2 regions of the Cellulomonas sp. Root137 genome follow, and region 1 is predicted to be linked to the other one. Evidence: predicted binding sites of a transcription regulator. Region 1 holds the regulator's gene; the other holds the start of a gene.
What was found. The regulator LexA, encoded in region 1, represses DNA repair genes until DNA is damaged. The targets are predictions, from matches to a motif close to TCGAACANNTGTTCGA.
Positions count from the first base shown of each region.

Region 2: ASD18_RS06655 (HNH endonuclease signature motif containing protein) is a predicted target of LexA. The motif match lies at 4,408-4,423, and genes of this name have one in related genera.

Region 1 covers NZ_LMFG01000002.1:451,528-465,907, reverse strand. The annotation lists gene ASD18_RS14620 (AAA family ATPase) at 1-991, shown strand, start outside; gene serA (phosphoglycerate dehydrogenase) at 1,064-2,263, shown strand; gene ASD18_RS14610 (DUF5302 domain-containing protein) at 2,322-2,522, opposite strand; gene ASD18_RS14605 (aldo/keto reductase) at 2,636-3,658, shown strand; gene ASD18_RS14600 (S9 family peptidase) at 3,660-5,660, opposite strand; gene nrdR (transcriptional regulator NrdR) at 5,718-6,230, opposite strand; gene ASD18_RS14590 (LysM peptidoglycan-binding domain-containing protein) at 6,532-6,960, opposite strand; gene lexA (transcriptional repressor LexA) at 7,278-8,030, shown strand; gene ASD18_RS14580 (L-lactate dehydrogenase) at 8,101-9,102, opposite strand; gene ASD18_RS14575 (ATP-dependent DNA helicase) at 9,136-11,208, opposite strand; gene hflX (GTPase HflX) at 11,238-12,761, opposite strand; gene ASD18_RS14565 (class I SAM-dependent methyltransferase) at 12,867-13,472, shown strand; gene ASD18_RS14560 (MFS transporter) at 13,469-14,380, shown strand, end outside.
Region 2 covers NZ_LMFG01000001.1:1,385,889-1,400,268, reverse strand. The annotation lists gene ASD18_RS06690 (FMN reductase) at 1-487, shown strand, start outside; gene ASD18_RS06685 (ScyD/ScyE family protein) at 539-1,690, opposite strand; gene ASD18_RS06680 (hypothetical protein) at 1,925-2,200, opposite strand; gene ASD18_RS06675 (nitroreductase family deazaflavin-dependent oxidoreductase) at 2,388-2,777, shown strand; gene ASD18_RS06670 (iron chaperone) at 2,811-3,191, shown strand; gene ASD18_RS06665 (M15 family metallopeptidase) at 3,198-3,944, opposite strand; gene ASD18_RS06660 (hypothetical protein) at 4,042-4,323, opposite strand; gene ASD18_RS06655 (HNH endonuclease signature motif containing protein) at 4,464-6,023, shown strand; gene ASD18_RS06650 (MmcQ/YjbR family DNA-binding protein) at 6,199-6,549, shown strand; gene ASD18_RS06645 (alpha-amylase family glycosyl hydrolase) at 6,623-7,900, shown strand; gene ASD18_RS06640 (glycosyl hydrolase family 28-related protein) at 8,000-10,042, opposite strand; gene ASD18_RS06635 (aldo/keto reductase) at 10,281-11,057, shown strand; gene ASD18_RS06630 (PQQ-binding-like beta-propeller repeat protein) at 11,061-12,590, opposite strand; gene aztD (zinc metallochaperone AztD) at 12,672-13,925, shown strand; gene ASD18_RS06620 (PQQ-binding-like beta-propeller repeat protein) at 13,972-14,380, opposite strand, start outside.

The sequences.
Region 1 (14,380 bases):
CAGCGAGCGGGAGCGCGCGATGCTCGTGCGCGACGCCGACGCGCCCTGGACCCCGGCCGACGTCCCGATCCTCGACGAGGCCGCGGAGCTGCTGGGCGAGGACGACCAGGCGGCCCGTGCCGAGGCCCGTGCCGCCGCCGACCGGCGCACCTCGGAGCTCGCCTACGCCCGGCAGGTGCTGGAGTCCACGGGAAGCTCGGGGATGGTCTCCGCGGAGATGCTCGCCGACCGGTTCGCGACGACGGGCCCGACGCTCACCACCGCCGAGCGCGCCGCGGCCGACCGGTCGTGGACCTACGGGCACGTGGTGGTCGACGAGGCGCAGGAGCTCTCCGCGATGGCGTGGCGGTCCCTGCTGCGCCGGGTCCCGACGAGGTCGCTGACCATCGTCGGGGACGTCGCGCAGACCACCGCGACCGCCGGTGCACGCAGCTGGGCGGCGCAGCTGGACCCGGTGCTGCGCTCGTCGTGGCGCCTGAACGAGCTCACCGTGAACTACCGGACCCCGGCGGAGGTCGCCGACACCGCGCGGCGGGTGGCCGTCGCGGCGAACCTGCCCGTCAGCGCGCTGACGTCCGCCCGCGAGGTGGACGACTCCCTGGTGGTCGAGCGGACGGCGGACGTCGTGGCCGCCGTGGCCGAGCGGACCGAGAAGCTCGTCGCCGAGGTCACCGACTCCACGGGCGCCGGGCGGATCGCCGTGATCGCGGTGGACGGACGCCTTGTCGCGATCGGCGACGCCCTGCGCGCGGCGGGGCTGCGGCCGGCCCTCGGGACCGGCACGAGCGCGGCGGACCTCGACGCGCCGCTCGTCGTGCTCAGCCCGCGCGAGGCGAAGGGCCTCGAGTTCGACGTCGTCGTGCTCGTCGAGCCGGCCGAGGTGATCGAGGCCAGCGCGGGCGACCTGTACGTCGCGATGACCCGGCCGACCCGCGCGCTGCACGTGCTGCACGACCGCCCGCTCCCCCGGGGCTGGCACTCCGAGGGCTGACGAGCCGTCTCACGCGTGTCCGAGGGCCGGACCGCTGTGGGCCCCGGCGGCTGCGAGGCGCACCATAGGGGCGTGCTGAAGGCCCTGCTGCTCGAGAACCTCCACCCCCAGGCTCGCTCGATCCTCGAGACGGCCGGCTTCGACGTGACGACCCGCACCGGGGCGCTCGACGAGGCCGAGCTCGTCGAGGCGCTCGACGGCGTCCACCTGCTGGGCATCCGCTCCAAGACGCACGTCACCGCGGAGGTGCTCGCGCAGTCTCCGTCGCTGGTCGCGATCGGGGCGTACTGCATCGGGACCAACCAGATCGACCTGGCGGAGGCCGCCTCGCGGGGCGTCGCGACGTTCAACGCGCCGTTCTCGAACACGCGCTCCGTGGTCGAGATCGCGATCTCGGACATCATCTCGCTGACGCGCCGGCAGTCCGAGCTCGACCGCGCCATGCACGACGGCGTCTGGAACAAGTCGGCCACCGGGGCGCACGAGATCCGCGGACGCACGCTCGGCATCGTCGGCTACGGCAACATCGGGACGCAGCTGTCCGTGCTGGCGGAGAACCTCGGCATGTCGGTCGTGTTCTACGACACCGCGGAGAAGCTCGCGCTGGGCAACGCCCGGCGGATGCACACTCTGGACGAGCTGCTCGAGGCCGCGGACATCGTGACGCTGCACGTCGACGGCCGCAGCGGCAACGCCGGCCTGTTCGGCGCCAAGCAGTTCGCGCAGATGCGGCCCGGAGCGGTCTTCCTCAACCTCTCGCGCGGGTTCGTCGTGGACTACTCCTCGCTGCGGGACGCCATCGTGTCCGGCCACGTCGCCGGTGCCGCCGTCGACGTGTTCCCCGTGGAGCCCAAGCGCAACGGCGACCCGTTCGAGTCGGAGCTGCGCGGCCTGCCCAACGTCATCCTCACGCCGCACACCGGCGGGTCCACGGAGGAGGCGCAGGAGGCCATCGGCCAGTTCGTGTCCAACAAGGTGCGCGACTACCTGGCCACCGGGTCCACCACGCTGAGCGTCAACCTGCCCAACCTCGCGCTCGAGCAGCAGCCGGGCGTGCACCGCCTCGCCTACCTGCACCGCAACGTCCCGGGCGTGCTGGCCGCCGTCAACGCGACGCTGGCCGAGCACGGCGTGAACATCGAGGGCCAGCTCCTCGCCACCCGCGGGGAGCTCGGCTACGTGGTCACCGACGCCGGCGCGCGGGTCGACCCCGCCGTGCTCGAGGCCCTGGAGTCGCGGCCCGAGTCCGTGCGTCTGCGCCTGCTGTCCTGATCTCGCAGCGAAGGGGCCCGACCACCTGGTGGTGGTCGGGCCCCTTCGTCGCGTGGTGCTACGCCGATCCGGACTTGCGCTGGAAGCGTCGCTGCGACGGTCCGGCGGTCTCCGAGCCGTGCACCGGGCCGGTGTTGGTGGAGCCGTCCGCGGTGCGGTGCTGGTTGGACTTCTTGCGCTCGAGCGCCTCGCGGAACTTCGCCTTCGCGTCGTCGCTCACCGCCGCCCCCGTCGTCCCCTTGTCGTCGTCCTTGGCCATGGGCGTCTCCTTCGATGCTGTGTGCCGACGGACGTCTGCGCCCGCGACCTGCACAGCCTTGCCGACTCGGGCCCGCGGCGCCACCTCTTCTCACGCCGGGTAGCGTCGGCGGCGTGCTGGATGCTCCCGAACTCCCCCACCGGAACGCCGGAGGGCTGTCGTGGCCGGTGGTGTCGCTCGGCCTGTGGCAGAACTTCGGCGCGACGACGCCGTTCGAGGACCAGCGCCGGCTCGTCCTGCACGCCGTCGACCGGGGTGTCGTGCACCTGGATCTCGCGAACAACTACGGCCCGCCCCCGTTCGCCGCCGAGGAGTCCGTGGGCCGGCTGCTGGCCCGTGACCTGCGCGGACGCCGCGACGAGCTGCTCATCACCACGAAGGCCGGCTACCGGGCGTGGCCAGGGCCGTACGGCGAGCACGGCTCGGCGAAGTACCTGCGCGCGTCCCTGGACGAGTCGCTGCGGCGGCTCGGGCTCGACAGCGTCGACGTGTTCTACAGCCACCGGTTCGACCCCACGACGCCGCTCGAGGAGACCCTCGGCGCGCTCGACCGGGCCGTCCGGTCGGGCAAGGCGCGCCACGCCGGGATCTCGTCCTACTCGGCGGACCGGACCGTGGAGGCCCTCGAGGTCGCGCGCTCGCTCGGCCTGCGCCTCGCCGTGCACCAGCCCGCCTACTCCCTGCTCAACCGGTGGGTCGAGCAGCCCGGCGACGACGGCCGGTCCCTCCTCGACGTCGCCGGCGACGCCGGCATGGCCGTCGTCGCGTTCTCCCCGCTCGCGCAGGGGATGCTCAGCACGCGCTACCTGCACGGCGTCCCCGCCGACTCGCGGGCCGCGCGCGGCGGGCCGCTGCGCACCGAGTGGCTGACCGACGAGGCGCTCGACCACGTCCGGGCGCTCGACGCGATCGCCGGGGCCGGCGGCCGGACGCTGCCGCAGCTCGCGCTCGCGTGGGTGCTGCGGGACCCGCGCGTCACCTCCGTGCTCGTGGGCGCCCGCACCACCGCGCAGCTGGACGAGAACCTCGCGGCCGTCGCCCTGCCGCCCCTGACCGCCGACGAGCTCGCCGCGATCGAGCCGCACGCCGTCGACGCCGGGATCAACCTCTGGGGCGTGCGGTCCAGCGACCGCTGAGTCAGCCGCCCACGGGCAGGTGCGCGGCCCACCAGCGCAGCACGTGCTCGAACCGCACCTGCCGGTGGCGGGGGTTCCCCGAGCGCGTGAGCTCGTGCCCCTCGCCCGGGAACAGCAGCAGCTCTGCCGCGACCCCCCGCCGCTTCAGCTCGACGAACCAGCGCTGCCCCTGCTCGACCGGGCACCGCCAGTCCTGCTCCGAGTGGATGACCAGGGTCGGCGTGCGGACCCGTCCCACGTGCGCCATCGGCGACTGGGCCGCCAGCGCCGCCGCACCGTGCTCCTCGACGTCGTCGCCGAGGTACTCCAGACCGAAGAACCAGCCGATGTCGCTGGACCCGACGAAGCTGACCGGGTCGAGGAACCCGCGCTCGACGATCGCCGCCACGAACCGGTCCGTGCGCGTGGTGAGCCAGGCCGTGAGGTATCCGCCGTAGGAACCACCCATGACCCCCACGCGCTCCCCGTCCAGCGCGGGGTCCTCCAGGGCGGCACCCAGCAGGGCGAGCACGTCGTCGGTGTCCACCGTCCCGAACCCGTGCCGGATGGCGAGCCCGTGCGCGCGGCCGTACCCCGACGACCCTCGAGGGTTCCCGAGCACGACCGCGTAGCCGGCCTCGGCCAGCACCTGGACCTCGTCGAAGAGCGCGTGCGTGTACTGCGCGAACGGGCCGCCGTGGATCATCAGGATCGTGGGGTGCGGTCCCGCGCCGTAGCGGCCCTCGTCGGGCGTCACCACCCAGCCGTGCACCGGGTACCCGTCGGGCGCCGTCGCGTGCAGCTCGACCGGCTCCCGGACTCGACCGGTCGCCCGCAGGGGCGCGCCCAGATCGGTGCGCGCCTCGCGCGTCCCGTCGAGCGGGTCGACCACGAGCAGCTCGCCGGGGCTGGACGGCGTCGCCGAGACGACGGCGAGCCTCCCGGTCCCGCCGGCGCCTGCGGCTGCCGCGACCCCCGTGACCACGACCTGGCCCTCGACCAGCGCGGTCCGCTCGCCCTCGGCGGAGATCCGCACGAGGTGGGTGGCACCGCGCCGCTCGACGAGCACGAGCGCATCGTCGTCGACCTCGGCCAGGCCGCCCGACAGCTGGTCCTCCTCCGGGTCGGTGAGCCGGACAGGTGCGCCGCTGCCGTCGAGCGGGAGCCGGTAGAGCCCGACCTGCGCGGCGACGAAGTCTCGACCGGTCGGCCCGAGGTCGCTGGCCAGCAGCCACAGCGCGGTGCCGTCCGCGGACGGCAGCACCTCGTCGACGCCCAGCGTGCTCCCCGCGTCGGCGTCGGTGAGCGGCACCGGCGTCGCCGGGGCGGCCGAGGGTGACGCGTCGATGCGCACCACGTCGGCGCGCAGGTCGGTCTCGCGCGACGCGTGCCGCGCCGAGACTCCGACGAGCGCCTGCCCGGACGGCAGCCATCGCGCGCCCGCCACACCGATCTCGCCCGAGGTCAGCGCGAGCGGGTCGGGCACGTCCCCCGGGCGCTCCCCGTCAGCCGGCAGGTCGACGACGAACACGTGCTGGGGGCGGTCCCGGAAGAAGCCGATGCCGTCGGAGCGGTACTTCAGCTCGGTGATGTGCCGGGGGTCCTCGTTCCCGGGCTTGCCCTCGGCCGCATACCGCCCCTCCTCGGGCACGCGCGCCAGGTAGGCGATCCGCGTGCCGTCCGGGGAGAACCGCGGCTCGGAGGCGCCCAGGGGCGCGTCGGTCAGCCGGAACGGCTCACCCCCGTCGGCCTCGACGACGTGCACCTGCGGCTTGCCCTCCGGCTCGGCGCGCAGGAACGCGACCCACCGACCGTCCGGGCTCACGTCCGGCGACGTGTCGCGGTGCCCGCGGGTGAGCGGGCGGGGCGGGGCGCCGCCGTCGAGGTCGACGGACCACAGGTGGCCGACGTACTCGTCGGCGGTCAGGTCCGGTCGGACGACCGACACGATCGCGCGAGAGCCGTCCGGGAGGACAGCGGGGACACCGGGGACATGGAGGAGCTCGAGATCCGTAGGACGCACCCGACGAACCTACGTGGTGTCGCCGACAGACGCCGGTGCGGCCGATCGGCGTGCCGCTCAGCTGGTGCGAACGTCCTCGCCCGACGGCTCGACCGGCTCGTCGGCGTCGTCGTCCGTCTCGGACTCGTGCTCCGCACGCAGGACCGTGATCGCCGCCTCGAAGTCCTCCAGGGAGTCGAACGCCTGGTAGACGCTGGCGAACCGCAGGTAGGCGACCTCGTCCAGCTCACGGAGCGGTCCGAGGATGGCGAGCCCGATCTCGTACGCGTCGATCTCCGCCGAGCCGGCGCTGCGCAGCGTCTCCTCGACCTTCTGCGCGAGCAGAGCGAGGTCGTCCTCGCTCACCGGACGGCCCTGGCAGGCCTTGCGGACGCCACCGGCGATCTTCTCGCGGCTGAAGGGCTCGGTGGCCCCGGAGCGCTTGACGACCGAGAGGCTGGCGGTCTCCACCGTGGTGAACCTGCGGTTGCAGTGGGGGCACTGCCGGCGGCGCCGGATGGTCGACCCGTCGTCCGACGTCCGCGAGTCGACGACCCGCGAGTCCGGGTGGCGGCAGAACGGACAGTGCACCGTGATCCCCTTCGAGCCTGACGCGTGGCGCCCGGGCGACTGCCGGCGACGATCGCGTCGTGAGCGCGTGCGTGACGCTAGGCCACGCGTCCCGGCGTCGCAAGGTCGGTGCCGGGCACGCCGTGAGCGTAGTGCCGACGCGGCCGACGGCGGGGATGCGCGAGGGCGGTCATCTGATGATGACCGCCCTCGTGGGACGCACGGAGCCGATCGCGGCACCGCCGCGTCCGTCCAGCGGGGCGTCTTGCGCCGGCGACGAACTTCCCCTCCGCCGTCGGCCGCAGAGCGCGCCCGCCCTCCCTCAGTCGGCGGGGAGGACGATGACCTGCCCGGCCATCAGTCCGGCGTCGGGGAGCTCGTTGAGGCGGACGAGGTCGAACACCACGTCCCGCACGTCCTCGGTGGGTGCCGCGATGGACTCGGCGATCTCCCAGAGCGTCTCGCCGGGCGCCACGACGTGCCGCACGACCTCCTGGGCGCCCGCGGGACCGTCGGCCGCCGCCTGCGTTCCCAGCAGCGTGATCGCGGCGATGACGGCGGCGGCGAGCGCCCAGAGCACGGAACGCCCGCGCGCGGTGAGCCGGAGGTGGGACGCGGACGGCACCGCAGCTGCACGCTCGACGCGGGCAGTCGCCACGCGGGCGGTCGCCACACGGGTGCTCGTCGCACGTCCGGGCACCCGAGCCGGCACCAGGTTCGGCATCGCCGGTCCCATCACCATCGCGCTCATCACGTCTCTCGTTCCTGCTCGGCCCGGTGTCCCGGGGGAGAGCCTCGGTCGATCCCGCCCGTCGAACGCCTGTTCGTCGAACGCTTGTACGATGTCTACCAGCATCCGGCGACACTGTCGAGACACGATCGAACAGATGTTTGATCTTCGGTCCCGACATCCCTAGGCTGGCGGTGCAGCACAAGCGGACCACGAGGCACTGACACGCACGCCGGGATCCCCCGTCGTCGCAGGTCAGGACACCGCGACCGTGAGCTGGACGAGGCGGAGAAGGCTGAGCGTGCTGCGAGGCGGCCGCCGGACGGAGGAGGAGCGCAGTGACGGACTCACGGGACACGTCCCAGCCCGAGAAGGACCTGGCGACGGTGCACACGCTCCCGGACGGGGCACCCGGACCGGACGGCCTCACCGCGCGCCAGCGGCTCGTGCTCGACACCATCCGGTCGTCGGTCGAGTCCCGCGGCTACCCGCCGAGCATGCGCGAGATCGGGGAGGCCGTCGGCCTCACCAGCCCGTCGAGCGTGAAGCACCAGCTCATGGCCCTCGAGCGCAAGGGCTACCTGCGACGGGACCCCAACCGCCCCCGGGCCATCGAGGTCGTGCACGCCGACGACTCGCGGGGCGTCGGCACCTGGACGGCCCCCGACGGCAGCCGCTCGAGCTTCCCCGACCAGGGCGACGGCGAGCGCCTCCCCGCGCCCTCCTACGTGCCGGTGGTCGGTCGGATCGCGGCCGGCGGTCCGATCCTCGCCGAGCAGGTGGTCGAGGACGTGTTCCCGCTCCCCCGCCAGCTCGTCGGCGACGGCGACCTGTTCCTGCTCAAGGTCGTCGGTGACTCGATGATCGACGCGGCCATCTGCGACGGCGACTGGGTCGTGGTCCGCCGTCAGCCCGTGGCGGAGAACGGCGAGATCGTGGCCGCGATGATCGACGGCGAGGCCACGGTCAAGACGCTCAAGCGCATCGACGGCCACGTCTGGCTCATGCCGCACAACCCCGCCTACTCCCCCATCCCGGGTGACGAGTCGACGATCCTCGGCCGCGTGGTGAGCGTGCTCCGCAGCCTCTGACACAGCAGATCGGGCCGCACCTCGTGGGAGGTGCGGCCCGATCGCGCGTCCGGGGAACGGAGGTGCGGGCTCAGAACCCGAACTGGCGGGCGACCGAACGCACCGCGTCCGCCGAGTTGCGCAGCCCCGCGAGCTCCTCGTCGGAGAGCGGGACCGGGAGCCGCTCGCCGACACCGTTGGCACCGACGATCGCCGGCACGGACAGGCACACGTCACTGATCCCGTAGTAGTCGTCGAGCAGCGACGAGACGGGCAGCACCCGGCCCTCGTCCTTCACGATCGCCTCGATGATCCGCGAGCCCGCCAGCGCGACCGCGTAGTTCGTCGCACCCTTGCCCTCGATGATCCGGTACGCGGAGTCGACAACCTCCCGGGCGATCCCGTCGCGGACCTCGGCGGTCAGCGGCCCGCTGCCCCCCGCGCCGGTCCACTCGAGCAGCGGGACCGACCCGATGCTTGCGGACCCCCACAGCGGCAGCTCGGTGTCCCCGTGCTCGCCGGCGATGTACGCGTGCACGTTCTGCACGGCGACGCCGGTGTGCTGCGCGATGAGGTAGCGCAGCCGGGAGGAGTCGAGGACCGTGCCGGACCCGAACAGCTGCGACGGCGGCAGTCCGGAGATCTGCAGCGCGGCGTACGTGACCACGTCGACGGGGTTGGTGACCATCACGTAGACCGCGTCGGGCGCGACCTCGACGACCGCCGGCAGCACCTTGCGGACGAGGCCGATGGTCGCCTCCGCGAGGTCCAGCCGGGACTGACCGGGCTTCTGCTTGGCGCCCGCCGTGAACATCACCACGTCCGCGTCCGCGCACACCGCGAGGTCGTCGGACCCGACCACCTGCGCCATGGGCATGAACTGGATGCCGTGGCCGAGGTCGAGGGCCTCGGCCTCCGCCTTGGCCGCGTTGATGTCGTACAGCGCCACGGAGCGAGCGGCCCCCCGCATGAGCGCGGCGTAGGCCATCGTCGACCCGACGGCACCGGCTCCCACGATCGCGAGCTTCGACGTACGGCGGCCACTTCGGGACGGGGCCATGCCGACGTCTTCCATGTCCAGGCTCTCGGTCATCTCACACACCTCTGGGTCGGGGACGGGTCGAGGCTAGCCGGACGTGGCGAGCCGCTGCAGCGCCGCGATGGCCACCGAACGGTCCGTCGTCCGCCAGAAGTCGGGCAGCGAGCGCGTGAGGAAGTTCCCGTAGCCCGCGGTGGCCAGCCGGGGGTCGAGCACGGCGACCACCCCTCGGTCCTCGCTGGTGCGGATCAGGCGGCCGGCGCCCTGGGCCAGGAGCAGCGCCGCGTGGGTGGCCGACACGGCCAGGAAGCCGTTGCCTCCGGCCTTCTCGATCGCGTCGGACCGCGCGGAGCTCACGGGGTCGTCCGGGCGCGGGAACGGGATGCGGTCGATGATGACCAGCCGGCAGGTGGCCCCGGGGACGTCGACGCCCTGCCAGAGAGACAGGGTGCCGAACAGGCAGGTGGCCTCGTCGGCGATGAACTGGGACACCAGCGTGGGCAGCTGGTCGTCGCCCTGGACGAGGATCGGGACGTCCAGACGCTCGCGCATCGCGGCCGCCGCCGCGTTCGCCGCGCGGCGCGACGAGAAGAGACCGAGCGTGCGGCCCCCGGCGGCGGTCACCAGGTCGGCGATCTCGTCGAGCTGCGCGTCGGTGGCGGGCTCGCGACCGGGCTTCGGCAGGTGCCGCGCGAGGTAGAGGATGCCCTGCCGCGGGTAGTCGAAGGGGCTGCCGACGTCGAGCCCGTGCCAGGGCGCACCTGCCGGGGCGGGCGTGGACTCCCCAGCGAGGGAGGTCGGGCCGACGGGCTCGGCGTCGGGCCGGACCTCGAGGCCGACCGCACGGGCGATGGGGTCGAAGGAGCCGCCCAGCTCCAGGGTCGCCGACGTCAGCACGCCCGAGCGGCCCGCGAGGAGGTGGGTGCGGATGAGCCCGTTGACGGCGAGCGGCGCCGCGTAGAGCCGGGTGAGCATGCCGCCGCGGCGGTCCTCCGTGCGTGCGCACCACAGGACCGTGTGGCGGTTGTCCTCGGGGTCGGCGGCCATGCGGTCGGCCACCTCGTGCAGGGCGAGCATCGTCGCCTGGGCCATCTTGCGGCCGCCCTCCGGCGGCGCGTTCGGCCCGGTCTCGGGCTTGAGCACGCTGAGCAGCGCGCGCGTGGCGTCGCGGACGCTGGCCACCGCGTCACGGGCCGCGGGCGGCAGGCCGTCGCGGAACCGGGCCTCGGGCAGGCCGACCAGCACCGTGGCCAGCGCCTGGCTCGCGGAGTCGAGGTCGGTCGTCGGGACGCCACCGTGCCGACGGGCCAGGCGGGCCGCGTGCTCGATGGTGGCGACGGACAGCTCGGAGGTCGACTGGGCGGTCACCCGGTCGGTGAGCTCATGGGCCTCGTCGACGATCAGCACCTGGTGCTCGGGTAGGACACCGGGCGACCCGGAGGCCGCGATCCCCACCATCGCGTGGTTGGTGACGACGACGTCCGCCTCCCGGGAGGCCGCCTTCGCCTTCTCGGGGAAGCACTCGGCGAGCATCGGGCACTTGCCGCCAAGGCACTCGAGCGAGGTCACCGAGACCTGCCGCCACGCCTGCGCCGTCACACCCGGCACGAGGTCGTCGCGGTCGCCCGTGCCGGTCTCGTCGGCCCACTCCCGCAGCCGGAGCACCTGCGCGCCCAGGCTCTCGGTCGGCCCGGTCACGCCCGTGCGGGCGGGGGCAGGGTGCTCGGCCGCCCCCGCGTGCTCACCGAGGTCGAACAGCGTGCCGGTGTCGTCGTCGGGGTATCCGCCGGCGACCTTGTGGACGCAGAGGTAGTTGTGCCAGCCCTTGAGCAGCGCGATCGACGCGGGACGCGGCAGGTGCGGCTCGAGCGCCTTGGCGACGAGCGGCAGGTCGCGCGTGATGATCTGGCGCTGGAGCGCCAGCGTGGCGGTCGAGACGACGACGTGCTCGTCCTCCAGGACGGCGTGCCGCAGCGCGGGCACCAGGTACCCGAGCGACTTGCCCGTGCCGGTGCCGGCCTGCACCAGCAGGTGCTCGCCCTTCTCGATGGTCTCCGCCACGGCGACCGCCATCTGGTGCTGGCCGTCGCGACGGACCCCGCCGAGCGCGTCGACCGCGAGGTCGAGGAGCTTCTCGACGGAGGGGTCGGCGTCTGGCACCGCGTCAGCCTAGTGGTGGCCGCCGACGCTCACGGACGCGGCTGTGCGGCCGCCTCCAGCTCGGCTGCGAGGCCGGCGTCGACGCGCGCGCGGATCGCCGTGCCGTCGGCCGTGTGGTCCTCCGTCTGGATGTCGCCGTGCTCGTGCACCCGGCTGATCAGGTCACCACGGTGGTACGGGACGACCAGGTCGACCGAGACGCCGGGGCGCGGCAGCTGGTCGGCGATCAGCGCCTGGAGCTCCTCGATGCCCTCGCCGCTGTGCGCGGAGACGACGATCGAGTGCACCTCGCGCGAGCGCAGGCGGGCGATCGCCTCCGGAGTGGCCACGTCCGCCTTGTTCAGCACGATGATCTCGGGCACGTCCATGGCGCCCGGGATGTCCGCGAAGACGTGGCGCACGGCGGCGATCTGGCCCTCGGGGTCCGGGTGCGAGGCGTCCACGACGTGCAGGATCAGGTCGGCGTCGGCGACCTCCTCCAGCGTGGAGCGGAAGGCCTCGACCAGCTGGTGCGGGAGCGCGCGGACGAACCCGACGGTGTCCGCGAGCGTGTAGATGCGGCCGTCGACGGTCTCCGCCCGACGCACGGTCGGGTCCAGCGTCGCGAACAGGGCGTTCTCCACCAGCACGCCCGCGTGCGTGATGCGGTTGAGCAGGGAGGACTTGCCGGCGTTGGTGTAGCCGGCGATCGCGACCGACGGGATCGCGTGCTTCTTGCGCGACGCCCGCTTGGTCACCCGGCCGGGCTCCATCGCGGCGATCTCGCGGCGCAGCTTGGCCATGCGGTTGCGGATGCGCCGACGGTCCAGCTCGATCTTCGTCTCACCGGGACCGCGCGATCCCATGCCGGCTGCGGCGCCGCCGACCTGCCCACCGGCCTGCCGGGACATCGAGTCGCCCCAGCCGCGCAGGCGCGGGAGCAGGTATTCCAGCTGCGCCAGCTCGACCTGCGCCTTGCCCTCCCGGGACTTGGCGTGCTGGGCGAAGATGTCGAGGATCAGCGCGGTCCGGTCGACGACCTTGACGCGGACGATGTCCTCCAGCGCGCGGCGCTGCGAGGGGGCCAGCTCGCCGTCCACGACGACGGTGTCGGCGCCGACGGCCGCGACGAGAGTGGCCAGCTCCGCGGCCTTGCCCGAGCCGAGGTACGTGCCCGGGTCCGGCTTCTGGCGACGCTGGAGCAGCCCGTCGAGCACCTGGGAGCCGGCGGTCTCGGCCAGCTGGGCCAGCTCGCGCAGGGAGATCTCGGCGTCGGTCACGGTGCCGGAGCCCCAGACGCCGACCAGGACGACCTTCTCCAGCCGCAGCTGGCGGTACTCGACCTCGGTGACGTCCTCGAGCTCGGTGGACAGCCCGGCCACGCGGCGCAGCGACGTGCGCTCCTCGAGGTCGAGCTGGTCGCCGTCGTACGAGGAGTGCACCGTGGCACCGGCGTGCAACGTGGACCCTGCCCGGGCGAGCACGCGGGCCACGACGTCGTCGGCCACCTCCTGCGCAGAGCGCGCCGTCGGGGTGTCCTCGGTCTGGCTGGTGGTGTGCTGCGCGTCGGTCAAGGTGCTCCTCTTCTCGTGCCGTCTTCCCAGGGTCGCACGAGGCACCGACGGCGGCCGAGGTATTTCGCTGCGGGCCGAGCCCTGCACCCTCTGTATCGTCGGCGCGTGAGCGAGCAGGACCACTACTTCACCGCGCAGCCGGCCTCCCCCGACGAGCGTCGGCTGGTGCGCGTCCACCTGGCGGGCAAGGACGCCGAGGTGGAGACCGCGGGCGGCATCTTCTCGCCCGACCACGTCGACCTCGGGACGCGCGTTCTCCTGGACCACGTCCCCGCGCCGCCGGACGCGGGTGACCTGCTGGACCTCGGCTGCGGGTGGGGACCGGTCGCGCTCACGCTGGCGCTGGAGTCCCCCGCCGCGACGGTCTGGGCGGTGGACGTCAACGAGCGGGCGCTCGACCTCACCCGGCGCAACGCCGAGCGGCTCGGTGCGACCAACGTACGGGCCGTGCGGCCGGAGCAGGTGCCCGAGGACGTGGTGTTCGCCGCCGTCTGGTCGAACCCGCCGATCCGTGTGGGCAAGGAGGCGCTGCACGCGATGCTGCGGCAGTGGCTCGGGCGGCGGGCGCCCGGCGGTGAGGCGCACCTCGTCGTCAGCAAGAACCTGGGTGCCGACTCGCTCCAGCGGTGGATCGCCGCCGAGCTCGGCGTGGATGTCGAGCGGACCGCGAGCGCCAAGGGCTTCCGCGTGCTCGCCGTGCGCGACCGATGAACGACTGGCGGTCGCTGCGCACCACCACCTGGAGCATGGTCGCGCTGATCTTCATGGTGGCGTTCGAGTCGCTGGCCGTGACCACCGTGATGCCGACCGTCTCGGACGCGCTGGACGGTGCGGCCCTGTACGCGTTCGCGTTCGCCGGGCCGCTGGCCACCGGCGTCGTCGGCATGGTGGTGGCCGGTCCGTGGAGCGACCGCAGCGGACCCCGGACGCCGCTGCTGGTCGCGGTGGGGATGTTCACCGCAGGCATCCTCGTCGCGGGCGCGGCTCCGTCCATGGAGGTCCTCGTCGCCGGCCGGCTGCTGCAGGGGCTGGGCGGCGGCGCGATGACGGTCGCCGTCTACGTGGTGGTGGCTCGGCTGTACCCCGCGATGCTGCACCCGCGCGTCTTCGCCTGGTTCGCGGCGGCCTGGATCATCCCGTCGCTCGTCGGCCCGGCGGGTGCCGGGGCGGTGGCGCAGCACCTCGGGTGGCGGTGGGTGTTCCTCGGGGTCGCACTCCTCGTGGTGCCGACCACGCTGGCGCTCGTCCCGGCGCTGCTCAAGATCGGGCCGCCCGAGACGGTCGCCGAGGTGGCGGCTCGCGGCCGGTTCGCGTGGGCGGCGCTCGCCGCGGCGGCCGTGCTCGGGCTCAACCTGGCGGCCCAGGTGCCCCGCCCGTGGTCCGTGGTGGTCGCGGTGGGCACGGGGGTGCTCGCCCTCGTCGCGCTCCGCGCGGTGGTGCCGGCGGGCACGATGCGCGCGGCCCGCGGGCTGCCCAGCGTCATCGCGACCCGCGGGCTCGTGTCGGGGGCGTTCCTCGGGGCGGAGGTCTACCTCCCGTACCTGCTCACCGAGCGGTACGCCTTCTCCCCCACGACGGCGGGGATCGCGCTGACGTTCGCCGGCGTGGCGTGGGCGGCG
Region 2 (14,380 bases), on a different contig from region 1:
CGTGGAGCTGCGCGACGTCGCCCACGAGATCGTCAACATGACGCTCTCCGGCTTCGCCTCCGGCGCCCTCAAGGACGTCCTCGAGAAGGTCACCGCGGCAGACGGCGTCATCGCCGTCACGCCGATCTTCTCGGCCTCCTACTCCGGGCTGTTCAAGTCGTTCGTGGACATCCTCGACAAGGACGCCCTCGTCGGGCGGCCCGTGCTCGTGGGCGCGACCGGCGGCACCGGCCGGCACTCGCTGGCCCTGGAGTACGCGCTGCGCCCGCTGTTCGCCTACCTGCGGGCCGACGTCGCCGGCACGGCCGTGTTCGCGGCCACGGACGACTGGGCCGACGGCGGCGGCGACGACGTCAACCCGCTGCCGAACCGCATCCGCCGCGCCGGCCGCGAGCTGGCCGAGATGGTGGCCGACCGCGAGCCCTCCGCGCCCGTGGGGCTGTACGACGCGGTCCCGTCGTTCGAGCAGCTGCTCGGCGGCGCCTGATATGAGCATGACGACGGGCCCGACGCACACGCGTCGGGCCCGTCGTCGTGCTCACTTCACGCGCAGCGACACGATCTTCCCGTCGCCGAACACGTCGGTGGACACGTACAGCTTCCCGTTCGACCACTCGAGCCCGGCCGGCTGGTTCAGCGACACGAGAGGCGTCACCACCCCGCGCTTGGTCACGGACGAGACCTGGTTCACGTACAGCTCCGCGACGTAGACCGTGCCGCCGGAGCCGATGGCCAGGTTGGTCGCGCCGGAGAAGCCGGTGGCGAGCTGCTTCACCGCGCCGGTCCACGGGTTCACCCGGTACACCGATCCGAGCGGGCCGAGGCTGCCGTCCTCGGGGCCGCCGGGCAGCGAGGACACGTAGAGCCAGCCGTCGTGCCCCAGCTCGACGTCCGTCGGCACCGGCTCGAGGTTGTACTCGTGGCCGACGACGCAGTCGGGCAACCCGAGCGCCCCGGCGATCTCCGCGGTCACCTCGACCGGCACCGGGGGCAGGACGGCGACCGTGCTGACGCGCCCGCGGTGGTCCACCTTGAGCAGCGCGTTGGCGCCCGCGTCGGCGACGTACGTCACGCCGGGAAGGCTCAGGGAACCGTAGGCGTGGCTGTCGATCGCGCCCGTGTACGGGGCGAACGGCGGGACGAGGGTTGCGGCGCACGCGGGGTCCAGGTCGGTGAACGCGTACCCCTGGCTGCCGTCCGGGTTGGCCTGCTGCTCGTACGCCAGCAGGTCGGCGACGACGCGGATCTGCCCGTCGTGGCCGCGCCGCTTGAGCACGGAGGAGACGACCTCGAACTGGTCGCCCGCCCGCTCCGCCCAGGTGACCGACCCGAGCAGCGTCGAGACCGCCGCGACGTCGGTGCCGGACGACGGGGAGAGCTCCTGCGGGGCCTCACCCGGACGGATGCTCACGAGCGTGCCGGCGAACGCCTGCCCGACGTAGAGCGTGCCGCGCCGGTCGAGGTCGAACGTGAGCGGGGTCACGAGATGCTCGGCGACGGTCGTCGGCTCTCCCGCGGTCGGTGGCTTCGGGCCGTGCCCGTGGCCGGGATGCCAGCCGCGGGCCAGCTCCTGCGCGGTGGTGCCGTGATGACCGAAGCCGTCCCGGTCGGCGGCGGACGCCGGAAGGCCGGCGACGAGCAGACCGCCCGCGGCGAGCGCGGCGACGGCGATGGACCTGGTCCCCCTCATGCTTCCTCCTCGTCGAGAAAACATCGCCCGCGTCGTCAGCGACCGGCGGAGGTGTCGGTGGATGCGGACGAACCGCCCGAATCGGGCGCCGATCCACTATGAACCCGCTGTGAGTTGGCTGTCCAGGTCGTTCCGTGCACGCCGACGGCGGGGAGCCTCGAGGGGCTCCCCGCCGTCGACGGTCCTGCACCCACTGGCCGGCCGGTCGTGCCTCGGCGCGGGTGGGCGGCGGGTCTACTGCGGGCTGAGGGTGAACGTCGAGCCGGCCTCGGCGGGCTCCACGTCGAGGCGCAGGTCGGCCAGGGTGGCCGAGGCCCCGGGGTCGACGTAGACGCGGGTGGACCCGTCGGTCACCACGTCGTCGCCCGGGACGGGCTCGGGGACCAGGGCCAGCTCGAACCCGCCCGCCTCCTGCTGCGCGATGCGCAGGCCGCCCGTCTCGTCGGGGAGGCCGGCCTGGGTGGTGAGCGTGTGGACGGTGGACAGAGCGCTGTCGGTCAGGGTGAGCACGAAGGCTCTCCTCTCGGTTTGCCGGTGGGACCACCCTCGGGGGCGGCTCGTCGGACGCCTCCACCGTGGTCACGTCCGGTGTGCGGCTGCAACTCGGCGTCCGCTGGGCGAGACCCGAGCCTCCGACGGCGGCCCCAGGTCGCGAGGCCCGTGCGGTCCCCCTACCCTCCGCACTACGGTCGGTGGCATGCCGATCCCGCTCCGGGTCGCGCGGTTCAACCGCCGGGTGACCAACCCCCTGCTGGGGACGATCTCGGACTGGCTGCCGCCGTTCGCGACGCTGCACCACGTGGGCCGCACCAGCGGGCGCCGGTACCGGACCCCCGTGTTCGCGTTCTCGTCACCGCGCGGGGTGGTCATCGCCCTCACGTACGGTCCCGACGTCCAGTGGCTGCGCAACGTCGAGGCCGGCGGTGAGGCGCGCCTGGTCCGGCGGGGCCGCGTCCTGGCGCTGAACCATCCACGCCGGCTGCACGGGCAGGTCGGAGCCCGGCTGGTGCCCGGGGTGATCCGCGCCGGCCTGCGCCTAATGCGGGTCGACGACTTCGTCGAGCTCGCCAGCGACCCGCGCCCGTAAGAGTCGTCCGCAAGAGTCGTCCGAGGAGGAGCCATGCCCCGCGAGGGATACCCCGCCGCCACCGTCGAGGAGTACCTCGACGCGATCCCGCCGGAGCAGGGTGCCGCGCTGCGCGTGGTGCGCGACCGGCTGCTCGCCGTCGTTCCCGACGCCGAGCAGGTGATCTCCTACCAGGTGCCGACCATCCGCTACCGCGGTGCCGGGCTGGTCGCCCTGTCGGTGGCGAAGACCCACTGCAGCCTGCACCTGATGAGCCCGCCCGTGGCGCGGTCCCTCGCCGGCGTGCTGTCGGAGGGGAAGCTGTCCGGGGCGACCCTGCAGTTCGACGCCGGTTCCCCGCTGAGCGCGGAGACCGTCCGGCTGATCGCGGAGCGCCGCATGGCCGAGGTCGACGCGCGGCTCTCACCGGCCTGAGGGTGGTCAGCGGCCCGACGTCGAGAAGTGCTGGTAGTCGATCGGGGACTCCCAGTCGCCGCCCCACAGCCAGCCGACCGACGCGAACGCCCGGACCACCTCGTCCCCGTCGTGGATCACCCCCGGGCTGTCCGGGCGGTCGGCGAACGCGCGGCCCTCGGTGGGCGCCACCGACGACCCCCGGACGTAGGGGTTCTCCACCGGGTTGAGGTCGATCGCCCGGCCGTACGCGTGCTCGGACCACCCCGTGCCGCCGGTGATCGCGCGGCAGTTGAAGGCCGACGTGTTGTCGGCCGCCATCGACTCGTCGTCGCTCGCGCCGAAGTCGTCGACCAGCCGCATCGATCGCACCGGGTAGCCCGCCTCGAAGAGGGCTCCGAACACCGTGACCATGGCCTCGGCCGCGTCCGCGTGCACCACCAGCTCGCCCTGCCGGTCGACGCCGTCGAAGCCGCGGTGCGTGACCGTGACGTACCGGAGGTCCTCCAGGGGCACCGGGCAGCCCGGGCGCCAGGACGGCTCCATCCGGGCGGCCAGCTCGGGGGTGATCAGGGAGATCGCGGACGTGAACGCCGGCGGGAGGGCGACCACCGGATCGTCTGTGGCGCCCGGGGCGCTCGGGGCGGTGACCGGGGTGGGGGTGGTGGTCGGCGTGGCGGTGGGCCTGGGGGCGCGGCTCGCCTCCGACGACGCGCACCCCGACAGCAGCGCGACGACGATCATGATCACCACCGCGCGCACCCCTCGCCCCATGCGGACCAGTGTGGCGCGGGGACACCGCCCGGCGTCGAGACCTCGCCTCACACCCGCTGTCTTCTCCCGCGTCGGGGTGCAGCTCCGCCACCGGCGCTCAGACCACCCCGCGCCGGCTGCCGACGATGCCCGAGGACACGGTCGTGCCCGCCCACAGGTCCGGGTCCGTGCAGCCCTCCGCGCAGTGCATCCCGCAGGTGGGGCACACCCAGAGCGTGTGGTGCCGGTCCACCGTGCACCCGCACGTGACGAACCGCTCCGACGGCCGGCCCGGGCCGCTCGTGGTCCACCGGTGTCCCGCGGGGCAGCCCGGCGGCGGCACCCGCACCCAGCCGCGTGGCGTGCGCTGCCACTTCGACCAGTCGGTCTCGCGAACCATCGAACAAGTGTACGAGTGCCGTGTGATCTCCCACGTGTCCGCCTGTGGCGTTTGCGCAGGTCAGCGGCGAATGTCAGCGGCCGGTCGTACAGTTGTTCTATGCCCGGATCGGGTGAACTCTGCGGCGGGAGGTGGCGGCGATGACGGCGGTGCTCAACGCGGTCGGCCCGTGTGCCCACGGGCCACTCCCTGCCGTTCCGCCCGTCGTCGTGGACTCGTCGGCCGTCGACGGCCTCAGCAGTGACGCGCCGACCGCGCGCACCTCGACCGCGGCTGGGTTCGACCACGGTCCGCTGGTGTGGGCCGACTCGTCGCGTGGTGCGCGGCCGGGCGTGGTGCCTGCGGTCCGGCCCGGTGCTCGGGTGGTCGACCTGGGTTGCGTGGAGAGCTTTCCGTTGCCGGGCGTGGCCGTCGGGGAGCTGGCCTCCCTGCTCGCAGACGTGCCGCTCGCGGACGTCTCGGACACCGCCCTCGTGAACGCGGCGACGGCCTGGCAGCAGGTCATCGCGATGGCGCAGGCCAGCCAGGCGGCCGTGATCCGGGAGATCGAGGTCCGCACGCCCGACGCGTCGGCGCGCGTGCCCGACGAGCTGGCGTGTGCCCTGGTGTGCACCACTCGCGCGGCCCAGGACCTGTTCCTGCGCGCCTGGGGCGCCGGGCAGCACCCCGCCGTCGGCGACGCGTGGGCGTCGGGCGCGATCGAGGCGCGCAAGGTCGACGTGATCCTCGCCGAAGCCGGTCATGCGGCACCCGGCGCGGTGGAGGCGGTCGTCGCCGACGGGCTCGCGCGGGCCGGGGACCTGACCGCCCCGCAGCTGACGCGACATCTGCGCACCGCCGTGATCGCGACCGATCCGGCCACCACCGAGACGCGCCGCGTGGCCGAGCGGGCACGCCGCGGCGTGGAGCTGGTCCTCGCCCCGGACGCGATGGCTCGCCTGATCGCCTACCTGCCCGCCGAGCACGCGACCGCCGCGTTCACCGCGATCGACGCCCTCGCCGGGCACGCCGCCCTGGACGGCGACACCCGCACCGTCGACCAGCGCCGGGCGGACGCGTTCACCGACGTCTTCACCACGATCCTGGACAGGCAGGCCACCCCCGACGGCACCCCGTTGCCCACCCGGCACGGCCGACGCGCCGCGCTGCAGGTCACGGTCGCGGCCAGCACCCTGCTCGGTCTGGACGACCAGCCGGCGCACCTGGGCTCGTACGGGCCGATCCCCGCCCAGGTCGCCCGCGAGCTGGCGCAGGACGCCACCTGGCGGCGCCTGCTCACCGACTCCACCGGGCAGGTCTGCGCCGTGGGCACCGCGACCTACCGGCCCGGCGCCGACCTCACCCGGACCGTGCAGGCCCGGGACGTGACCTGCACCTTCCCCGGCTGCCGGCAACCGGCCACGCGCTGCGAGATCGACCACCGCGTCCCCTACGACCACTCCCGCCCACGCACCGAGCACGGCCACGACCCGCAGACCACGACCGACAACCTGCACGCCCTGTGCAAGCACCACCACCAGGCCAAGACCAAGGGCTGGTGGCGGGTCACCCATGACCGCCGCACCGGGGTCTCCACCTGGACCGACCGCCACGGCCTCACCTACGCCCGCCACCCCGCGCGCATCCTGGTCGCTCCCAGCGCGTTCGAGCACGGACCACCACCCCCACCATCCCGCGACTGGGGCGACCCACCCTTCTGACCTGCACTGAGCCGCTGTCGAGTGTGGAGCCCCGCCGCGTGTGCGTGGATCGATCGCGCCGGTCGATCCAGCCGCACCAGTCGCAAGAGCCGTGCAGCGACGACGCGGTCACCGGCGGCGAGCCGTGGACGACGCCCGTCACGCCGCTGTCGGTGGTCGACGCCAGGATGGGGCGATGGACATCGACGACGCCCGGCGGTCGGCGCTCGCGCTGCCCGAGGTCACCGAGCGCGAGAGCTGGGGGCAGCCCGCCTGGTTCCACCGCAACCTGGTGGGGCGGATGTGGGACGCCGACCGGCTCACGGTCCGGGTGGAGGACGACGGCGAACGGCTCGCCCTGGTGGAGCAGCTGCCGTCGCTGTACTCGACGACCGACCACCACGCCGGCAGCAACCTCGTGCTCATCGCGCTCGATGTCGTCGATGCCGAGACGCTGCAGGCGCACCTCGCCGAGTCGTGGTGGTGGGCCGCGCCGCCCGTGCTCCGCCGTCGCTACCCGCACCTGGGCCCGCCGGACGAGGGCTGAGCCGGGCGCACGGCCTAGGCTCGCCACGAACCCGAACCACGAACCAGGAACCAGACCAGGGACGAGGGAGCAGATGACCGAGCCCGACTGGGTCCGCCACGCGATCTGGTGGCACGTCTACCCGCTGGGCGCCGTCGGCGCGTACCCCGGAGAGCCGCCCGGCCCGGACGAGCACCGGCTCCGCCGACTGGTCTCCTGGCTCGACCACGTGGTTGCCCTCGGCGCGTCCGGCCTCCTGCTCGGCCCCGTGTTCGCCTCGACCACGCACGGCTACGACACCGTCGACCACCTGCGGATCGACCCCCGCCTCGGCGACGACACCGACTTCGACGACCTCGTCGCGGAGGCCCACGGCCGGGGCGTGAAGGTCTTGCTCGACGGGGTGTTCAACCACGTGGGCCGTGACTCCGCGATCGCCCGGCGCTCGGTGGACGCGCTCGAGGGCCGGTCCGACGACGAGGTCTGGCTGTTGCGGGATGCCGAGGGCGCGTTCGTCGGGTTCGAGGGCCACGGCGCCCTGGTCACGCTGGACCACGCGCACCCGAGCGTCGTCGACTACGTGGTCCGCGTGATGAACCACTGGCTGGACCGCGGCGCCGACGGGTGGCGGCTGGATGCGGCCTACGCGGTGCCGACGACCTTCTGGGCGCAGGTCCTCCCCCGGGTGCGCGCCGAGCACCCGGACGCGTGGTTCGTGGCCGAGGTCATCCACGGCGACTACCCCGCGTTCGTGCAGGAGTCGACCGTCGACTCGGTCACCCAGTACGAGCTGTGGAAGGCGATCTGGAGCTCGATCTCCGACCGCAACCTGTGGGAGCTCGCGTGGTCGCTGACGCGGCACGACGAGTTCCTCGAGTCGTTCGCGCCCCAGACGTTCGTCGGCAACCACGACACCACCCGGATCGCCAGCACGATCGAGGACCCGCGCCACCGGGCGCACGCGGTCGTCGTGCTCTGCACGGTCGGCGGGACCCCGACGGTCTACGCGGGCGACGAGCTGGGGTTCACCGGCGTGAAGGAGGAACGGGAGGGCGGCGACGACGCGGTCCGCCCGGAGCTCGCCGTCGACGGACCAGGTCTCGTCGAGGACCCGGTGCTCCGCCTGCACCAGGACCTCCTCGGCCTGCGGCGTCGGCACCCGTGGCTGCACCGCGCCCGCACCACGCAGGTCACGCTCACCAACACGACGTTCGTGTACGAGGTGCGGGACGGGGACGACGCGCTGCTCGTCGCGCTCAACCTGGACGACGAGCCGTTGGCCCGCCCGGTCGGCGAGGTCCTTGCGAGCGACGACGAGACGCGCGGACGGTCCGACGTCGCGCCGCACGGCTGGGCGGTCGTCGCGCCGTAGGTGGTCGACGTGCCGTAGCGCCGGGAAGGGCGGTGCGCCGGTACCCAGCCGGCACACCGCCCTCCCCTCACCGCACCCCCGGCGGTGGCCCTCCCGGGATCACCAGGTCGACGGCGCGGGGGGCACCACCACCGGCGGACGGTCGTCGCACGTGATCGTGTTCGGGAGCTGCCACGAGCCGAACCAGGGACCGGTCGTCCCGCCGCCGTCATTGCCTCCGAGGTCGATCGACGACCACTCGGACCCGGTGGGCGGGAAGTTGAACGACCCGCAGTTGTTGATGCCGACGGCACCGACGTTGCGGGCATCCACGTTCTCGAACGTCGCCGACCCGGCTGCCCGGGCGCTGAGCACCGAGGTGCCGGTGCCGTCCACGCGGATGTCCTTGAAGTGCAGGTTGGTGACCGAGTAGAGGTCCTTCACGGGCCAGTCGGCGACGACCATGATCGCGTTGTAGGTGGTGTCGAGGAAGTGGTCGCCGACCACCTGGATGTCCGCGTCGATGTTCCCCTGGAGCGCGTAGAACCAGATCGCCCCGAGCCCGATGTTCCAGTTGAGCTCGTAGGTGCCGGCGCGGACGGTCGTGTTGTCGGTGATCCAGAGGCTGCCGGTGAACGGCTCCGCGCCGAACCGGGAACCGACCTGGATGCCGCTGCCCTCGCGGATCGGGTCGGCGACGAGGTTGCCGACGAGCGTCGTGTCGTGACCGCCGTAGATCGCGATCCCGTTGGCGAGCGTCGGTGTCTGCACGGTGTTCTGCGCGAACGTGTTGCCGGAGTTCGTCGTGTGCTCGGCCCACATGGCCAGCCCGTCGTCGCCGGTGTTCCGTACGACGTTGTTCACCGCCGAGGAGTTGGTGACACCCGTGTGGAAGTTGAGCCCGTCGGCGATCTGGTCGACGAAGTAGCTGTTCTTCACGACGAGGTTGTCCATGGGGCCGTCCACCCACACGCCGACCTTGGTGTGCTGGATGTAGAGCCCGTCGATGGTCGAGTCGCTCAGGGCGCCACCGATGCCGTTGACCTGGTCGGTGTCGATCCGCTCGCGCACGTCACCGACGATGGCGAACCCGGACAGGTGCACGTTCGACGAGCCGCCGACCGACGCGTCCTTGCCGTAGAACCCGACGCCGGTGTGGACCGAGCCGTCCGGGGCGGGGGTCGACAGGGCGACCTCCTTCCCGCGGATGATCGTGTACCAGCTGCCGGCGCCCTCGATCGTGACGTCGTCCACCACGATGTGCCGGTTCACCTGGTAGGTCCCCGGCGGCACGTACACCGGCAGGTCCTTCTTCTGCGCGAACGCGACGGCCTTGTCGAACGCGTTCGCGGAGTCCTTGCGGCCGGACGGGTCCGCGCCGAAGAGCAGCACGTTCGCCGCCTTGAGCCGGACGTGCGGGAGCCCGACCTGCTCGGAGTCGAGCAGGTCGATGGTGGTCCACGCGGCGTTCGTGCCCTGCGGGGCGGTCAGCCGGACCTTCGCCCCCGCGGGGTAGCTGCGACCGAGCAGCAGGCGCTGCTCGTCGTAGAAGTGCATCGGCCGGAACGGGGTGGTGATCGTCGGGGTCGGGGTGGTCGCCGCGGGCACGCACCCGCACTCGGTGATCCACCAGTCGGGGTGCAGCAGCCCGGCGTTCGGGTCGTTGGTGAACGGGTACTGGTTGTACAGCCACGAGTACTGCGAGGTCAGGGTCATCGTCCGCTTGCCGGAGCCGTTCACCGTGACGTCGAGGGGTGCGGTGATGCCGCCGCCGGTCGCCGAGTCCGGGATCGCGTAGCGGACGGTGAGCGCGTTCGCAGCCTTCGGCAGCGTGAACTCCACGTACTGCCCGGGCAGGAGCTGCACCGCCGAGCGTCCGGACGCCTCCGCGGGCAGCGTGTACGCGGTGCGGTCGGGCCCGATGACGGTGCCGGTGGTGACGGCCTTCTCGGCCTCCTGCTCGAGGAACGGGACGGTCGCACCCCGCCCGCTGACCAGCGCAGGGTCGAGGGCCGCCCGGGTGACGGGCGTGGGCACCGGCGCGGGCGGACGACCGTGGGCCGACGCCGCACCGCCCGTGCCGACGACGACGGCGACGGCCAGCAGGACGGCGAGCACGCGGGGTGCCCGACGACGGCCGGACAAGCTGACTGTGTTCCTCACGGAGCGCCTCCTTGCGCAGCCGGGACGGCGCTGGGGTGACAGGGGGCACCGCGCCGCGTGGACGGACACACCGTACGTTCTGGACAAACAGGTAGACAAGACTGAATCGGATAATGCAAGAACTTACGCACCGAACCGCAAGTTGGCGTCGAGATCGAGCGTCCATGGCCACCGGACCCGGCACGCCGAAGGAGCACCCGACGCGCGCCGCGGGAGGTGCCGGGTGAGACTGGTGCGCATGATCACTGCACCGATCCCCACCCTCACCCTGCCCGGCGGCGAGATCCCAATGGTCGGCCTGGGCACCTGGCAGTCCGAGGGCGGCGAGGCCGAGCGCGCGGTCAGCGCGGCCCTGCAGCTGGGCTACCGGCACATCGACACCGCCACGGGCTACGGCAACGAGGACGAGGTCGGCCGCGCGCTGGCCACGGTCGGCATCGACCGCGACGACGTCTTCGTCACCACCAAGCTGCCCCCCGACCACGCCGGCCGCGCGCGCCGCACGCTCACCGAGTCGCTGGCCGCGCTGGGCACCGACCACCTGGACCTGTGGCTGATCCACTGGCCGCCGAACCGCCAGGCGTCGCCGGAGACGTGGCAGGTGTTCCGGGAGGTCCGCGACGAGGGTCTGGTGCGCTCGATCGGCGTGTCCAACTACTCGATCGCGCAGCTCGACGAGCTCATCGCCGCCACGGGCGAGGCCCCGGCGGTCAACCAGATCCCGTACAGCCCGCGCGACCACGACCCGGACCTGCTGGCGGCCCACCGCGAGCGCGGCATCGTCGTCGAGGGGTACAGCCCGCTGAAGCGGACGAGCCTGGAGGCACCCGCACTCGTCGCCGCCGCGCAGGCGCACGACGTCAGCCCGGCTCAGGTGGTGCTGCGCTGGCACGTCCAGCACGACGTCGTCGTCATCCCGAAGTCGACCCGGCAGGAGCGGATCGCGGCCAACCTGGACATCCTCGGCTTCGAGCTCACGGCCGACGAGATGTCGGCGATCGACGCCCTGCGCTGAGGATCACTCGAGGCGCATGACCTCCTCCGACTCGGGCGACCACCCGAGCAGCAGACCGCGGTGCATCATCACGTCACCGACTCCTTCCGGGTACGGGACGTGCCGCGTCTGCTCCCCCGTGGCGAGGTCGTACCCGGTCATCCCTCCGCGGACTCCATCGGACCCGAGAGCGGCGTCGCCGGACGTGGACGACATCAGCAGGTCCCGGCCGTCGGTGGCCAGCGAGCCGACGGCGGCGACCGGAACCTCTCGCTGCCACACGACCTCCCCGGTCCTCCCGTCGAGGGCGGCGAGGCCGCTCGCGGTCGTGAGGTACACCCGGCCGCGCACCAGCAGCGCGAAGCCCGTGCTCTGGACGTCGGACTCCCAGCGGTGGTCGCCGGTCCGACGGTCCCACCCGTGCACGCGCTCGCGGGACGTGAGCACCAGGCCCGGCACGCTCCCGTCGTCGACGGTGAGGTCCATCGCCCCGCCCTCGAGCACGACGTCGTCGGCCGGGTCGGCGTCGGCGGCGAGCAGCGTGGTCGCCTGGGTCCCGTCGACGCCGTAGTCGAACACGACGAGGTTGCCCGTCGTCGGGTCGACGCCGTACCCGCCGTTGCCCGGTGCGGGGCGCAGGTCGTCGCGGACGGACTCGCCGGTCGACGAGAGCAGTCCGAGGCCACCACCCTCCCCGAGTGAGAAGGCCACGACGTCGCCCGCGCGGAAGATTCCCCAGTAGAGCGAGGCCTCCTCTGCGCCATGCGTGTCCTCGCGTGGTTCCTCGTGCCGCCACCGCTCGTCGCCGGTGCGCAGGTCGTACGCGACGATCTCGATGCGCTGGGCGTCGCGGATCCCGACGAGCACGAGGCCGGGGAGCACGGCGAGCTGCGCGGCGGAGTCGACGGCGCGGTCCGAGATCACGCGCCCGTCCGTCGGGTCGAGGACCACCGCGCGGGTGGTCGTCGCCGGCACCCGCTCGTCGGTCCCGTCGTCGGCGGCATAGCGCGTGAACCCGTCCGTGACCAGGCACACGGCCACGGTCGCCACCTCGTGCGGACGGGCATCGGACTGGCACCCGCCGCCGTACGCGGACTCCCGCGACGCGGCCCGCTCGACGTTCGGCCCCAGGAGCGGGGTGGACCAGACCGTCTCGCCCGTGCGCTGGTCCACGGCCGCGAAGGCCTGCGACCCGTCCTCGGCCACCACCAGGCTCGCCGTCGCGCCGCCCACCGACTCGATCCCCGACCAGAGGCTCGAGACCTCCCCCGGCGGGAGCGCCCGCGCCACCGTCAGCTCGTCCCCGAACGCGGGCACGACCCCCGGGACCTCGGAGAGCCTCGCGATCGCCGCGTTCTCCCGGGCGTCGACCACCCACTGGGTCCCCGCCAGCGACAGCGCGACGGCCACGCCTCCGGCGACGACCCACCGCAGTCCCCGGCGGCCACGCACCGGCGCCTCGGGCTGCTCGGAGCCGGGCTCGAGGCCGGCCTCGATGCCGGGCTCGTCGCCGTCGAGCAGCTCGACCTCCTGCATCCCGCCAGCCCGCGCCATGACCGGGACCCTATCCGGGGGCCGCGCGGCCCGTGGTCGTTCTTGTTGATATTCATTCTCATTCGCTGTTAGCGTCCCCCCATGACCTCCCCTCGATCCCCGCTCCGCGGCCGTGCCCGCCGCCTCGGCCTCGTCCTCCCGCTGACCCTGCTCGCCGCCTGCGCGAGCACCCCGGCCACAGATGCCCCGGCCACGGACCCGGCGTCCGACGCGCAGGAGACCGCGACGCTGCAACCTCGCCTGGTCCTCACCTACGACGGAGGGATCCAGGTCCTCGACGCGACCACGCTCGAGACCCTCGCCGACCTCCCGCTCGACGGCTTCGCCCGGCTCAACGAGGCCGGGGACGGCCGGCACCTGCTCGTCTCGACCGACGGCGGCTTCACCGTCCTCGACGCCGGCGCCTGGGCGGAGGCGCACGGCGACCACGCCCACTACTACGCCGCCGATCCCGTGCTCACGAGCACCGTGTACCCGGCCGAGAAGCCGGGGCACGTGGTGCCGCACGAGGGACGGACCGCCCTCTTCGACGACGGCACCGGCACGGTCACGGTGATCGACTCGGCCCACGTCGCCGACGGCCCGGCCGGCGCCCGGACGCTCTCCACCCCGTCCGCGCACCACGGAGTCGCGGTCGAGCTCGAGGACGGCACGCTCGTGGTCAGCGAGGGCACCGAGGACGTCCGCACCGGGATCCGGGTGCTCGATGCTGCCGGTTCCGAGGTCACCCGGACGGACGAGTGCCCCGGAGTTCACGGTGAGGCGGTCGCCGCCGACGAGGCCGTCGTCGTGGGTTGCGAGGACGGCGTGCTCGTCTACCGCGCAGGCACGATCACGAAGGTGGCCTCGCCCGACGGCTACGGCCGGATCGGCAACCAGGCCGGCACGGAGGTCTCGCCGGTGGTGCTGGGCGACTACAAGACCGACCCCGACGCGGAGCTGGAGCGGCCGACGCGCGTCTCCCTCGTCGACACCGTGACCGGCACGCTCCGCCTCGTCGACCTGCCCGCCAGCTACTCGTTCCGGTCGCTGGGCCGAGGCGCGGACGGAGCCGCCCTGGTCCTCGGCACCGACGGGGCGCTGCACGTCATCGACGCGACCTCGGGAGCGATCGAGCGCTCCGCACCGGTCGTGGAGCCGTGGACCGAGCCCGACGACTGGCAGGAGCCCCGGCCGACCCTGCGCGTGCTCGACGGAATGGCGTACGTGACCGACCCCGCGGAACGTCGGCTGCACGTGGTCGACCCCGTCACGGGTGAGCTCTGGAAGAGCATCGCGCTGACGGTGACCCCGAACGAGCTGGTCGGGGTGGTCGGAGCCACGCACTCCCACTGACCCGTCGGGCAGGTCCTCGGCGGAACCCCGAGGGCCTGCCCGGCGCTCACCCCAGCACCGCCAGGCGCCCGTCGTCTCCCCAGCCCAGGAACAGGTGCCCGAGCGCGACGCTCGACCGCAGGCCGTCCGGGAGCGGGACGCGCCAGACGGTCCGCCCGTCGTCCAGGGCGTAGGCGACCAGCTCGCTGCGAGGGCCGCCGCCGACGGGCTGGTCGGCCGCGACCAGGAGCTCGCCGTCCGTGACCAGGAACCCCGGCACGTTCCCCTCAGCGGTGGCGCCCCGCCAGACCACGTCCCCGGTCCTGCCGTCGAGCGCGACGACCCCGGCCTGCGTGCTCAGGTAGACCCGACCCCGCAGGACCAGCGCGTTCACCGACGCGACGACGTCCGACTTCCAGCGCGCCTCACCGGTGGACCTGTCCCAGCCGCGCACGTTCCCGCCGGACGTGAGCACG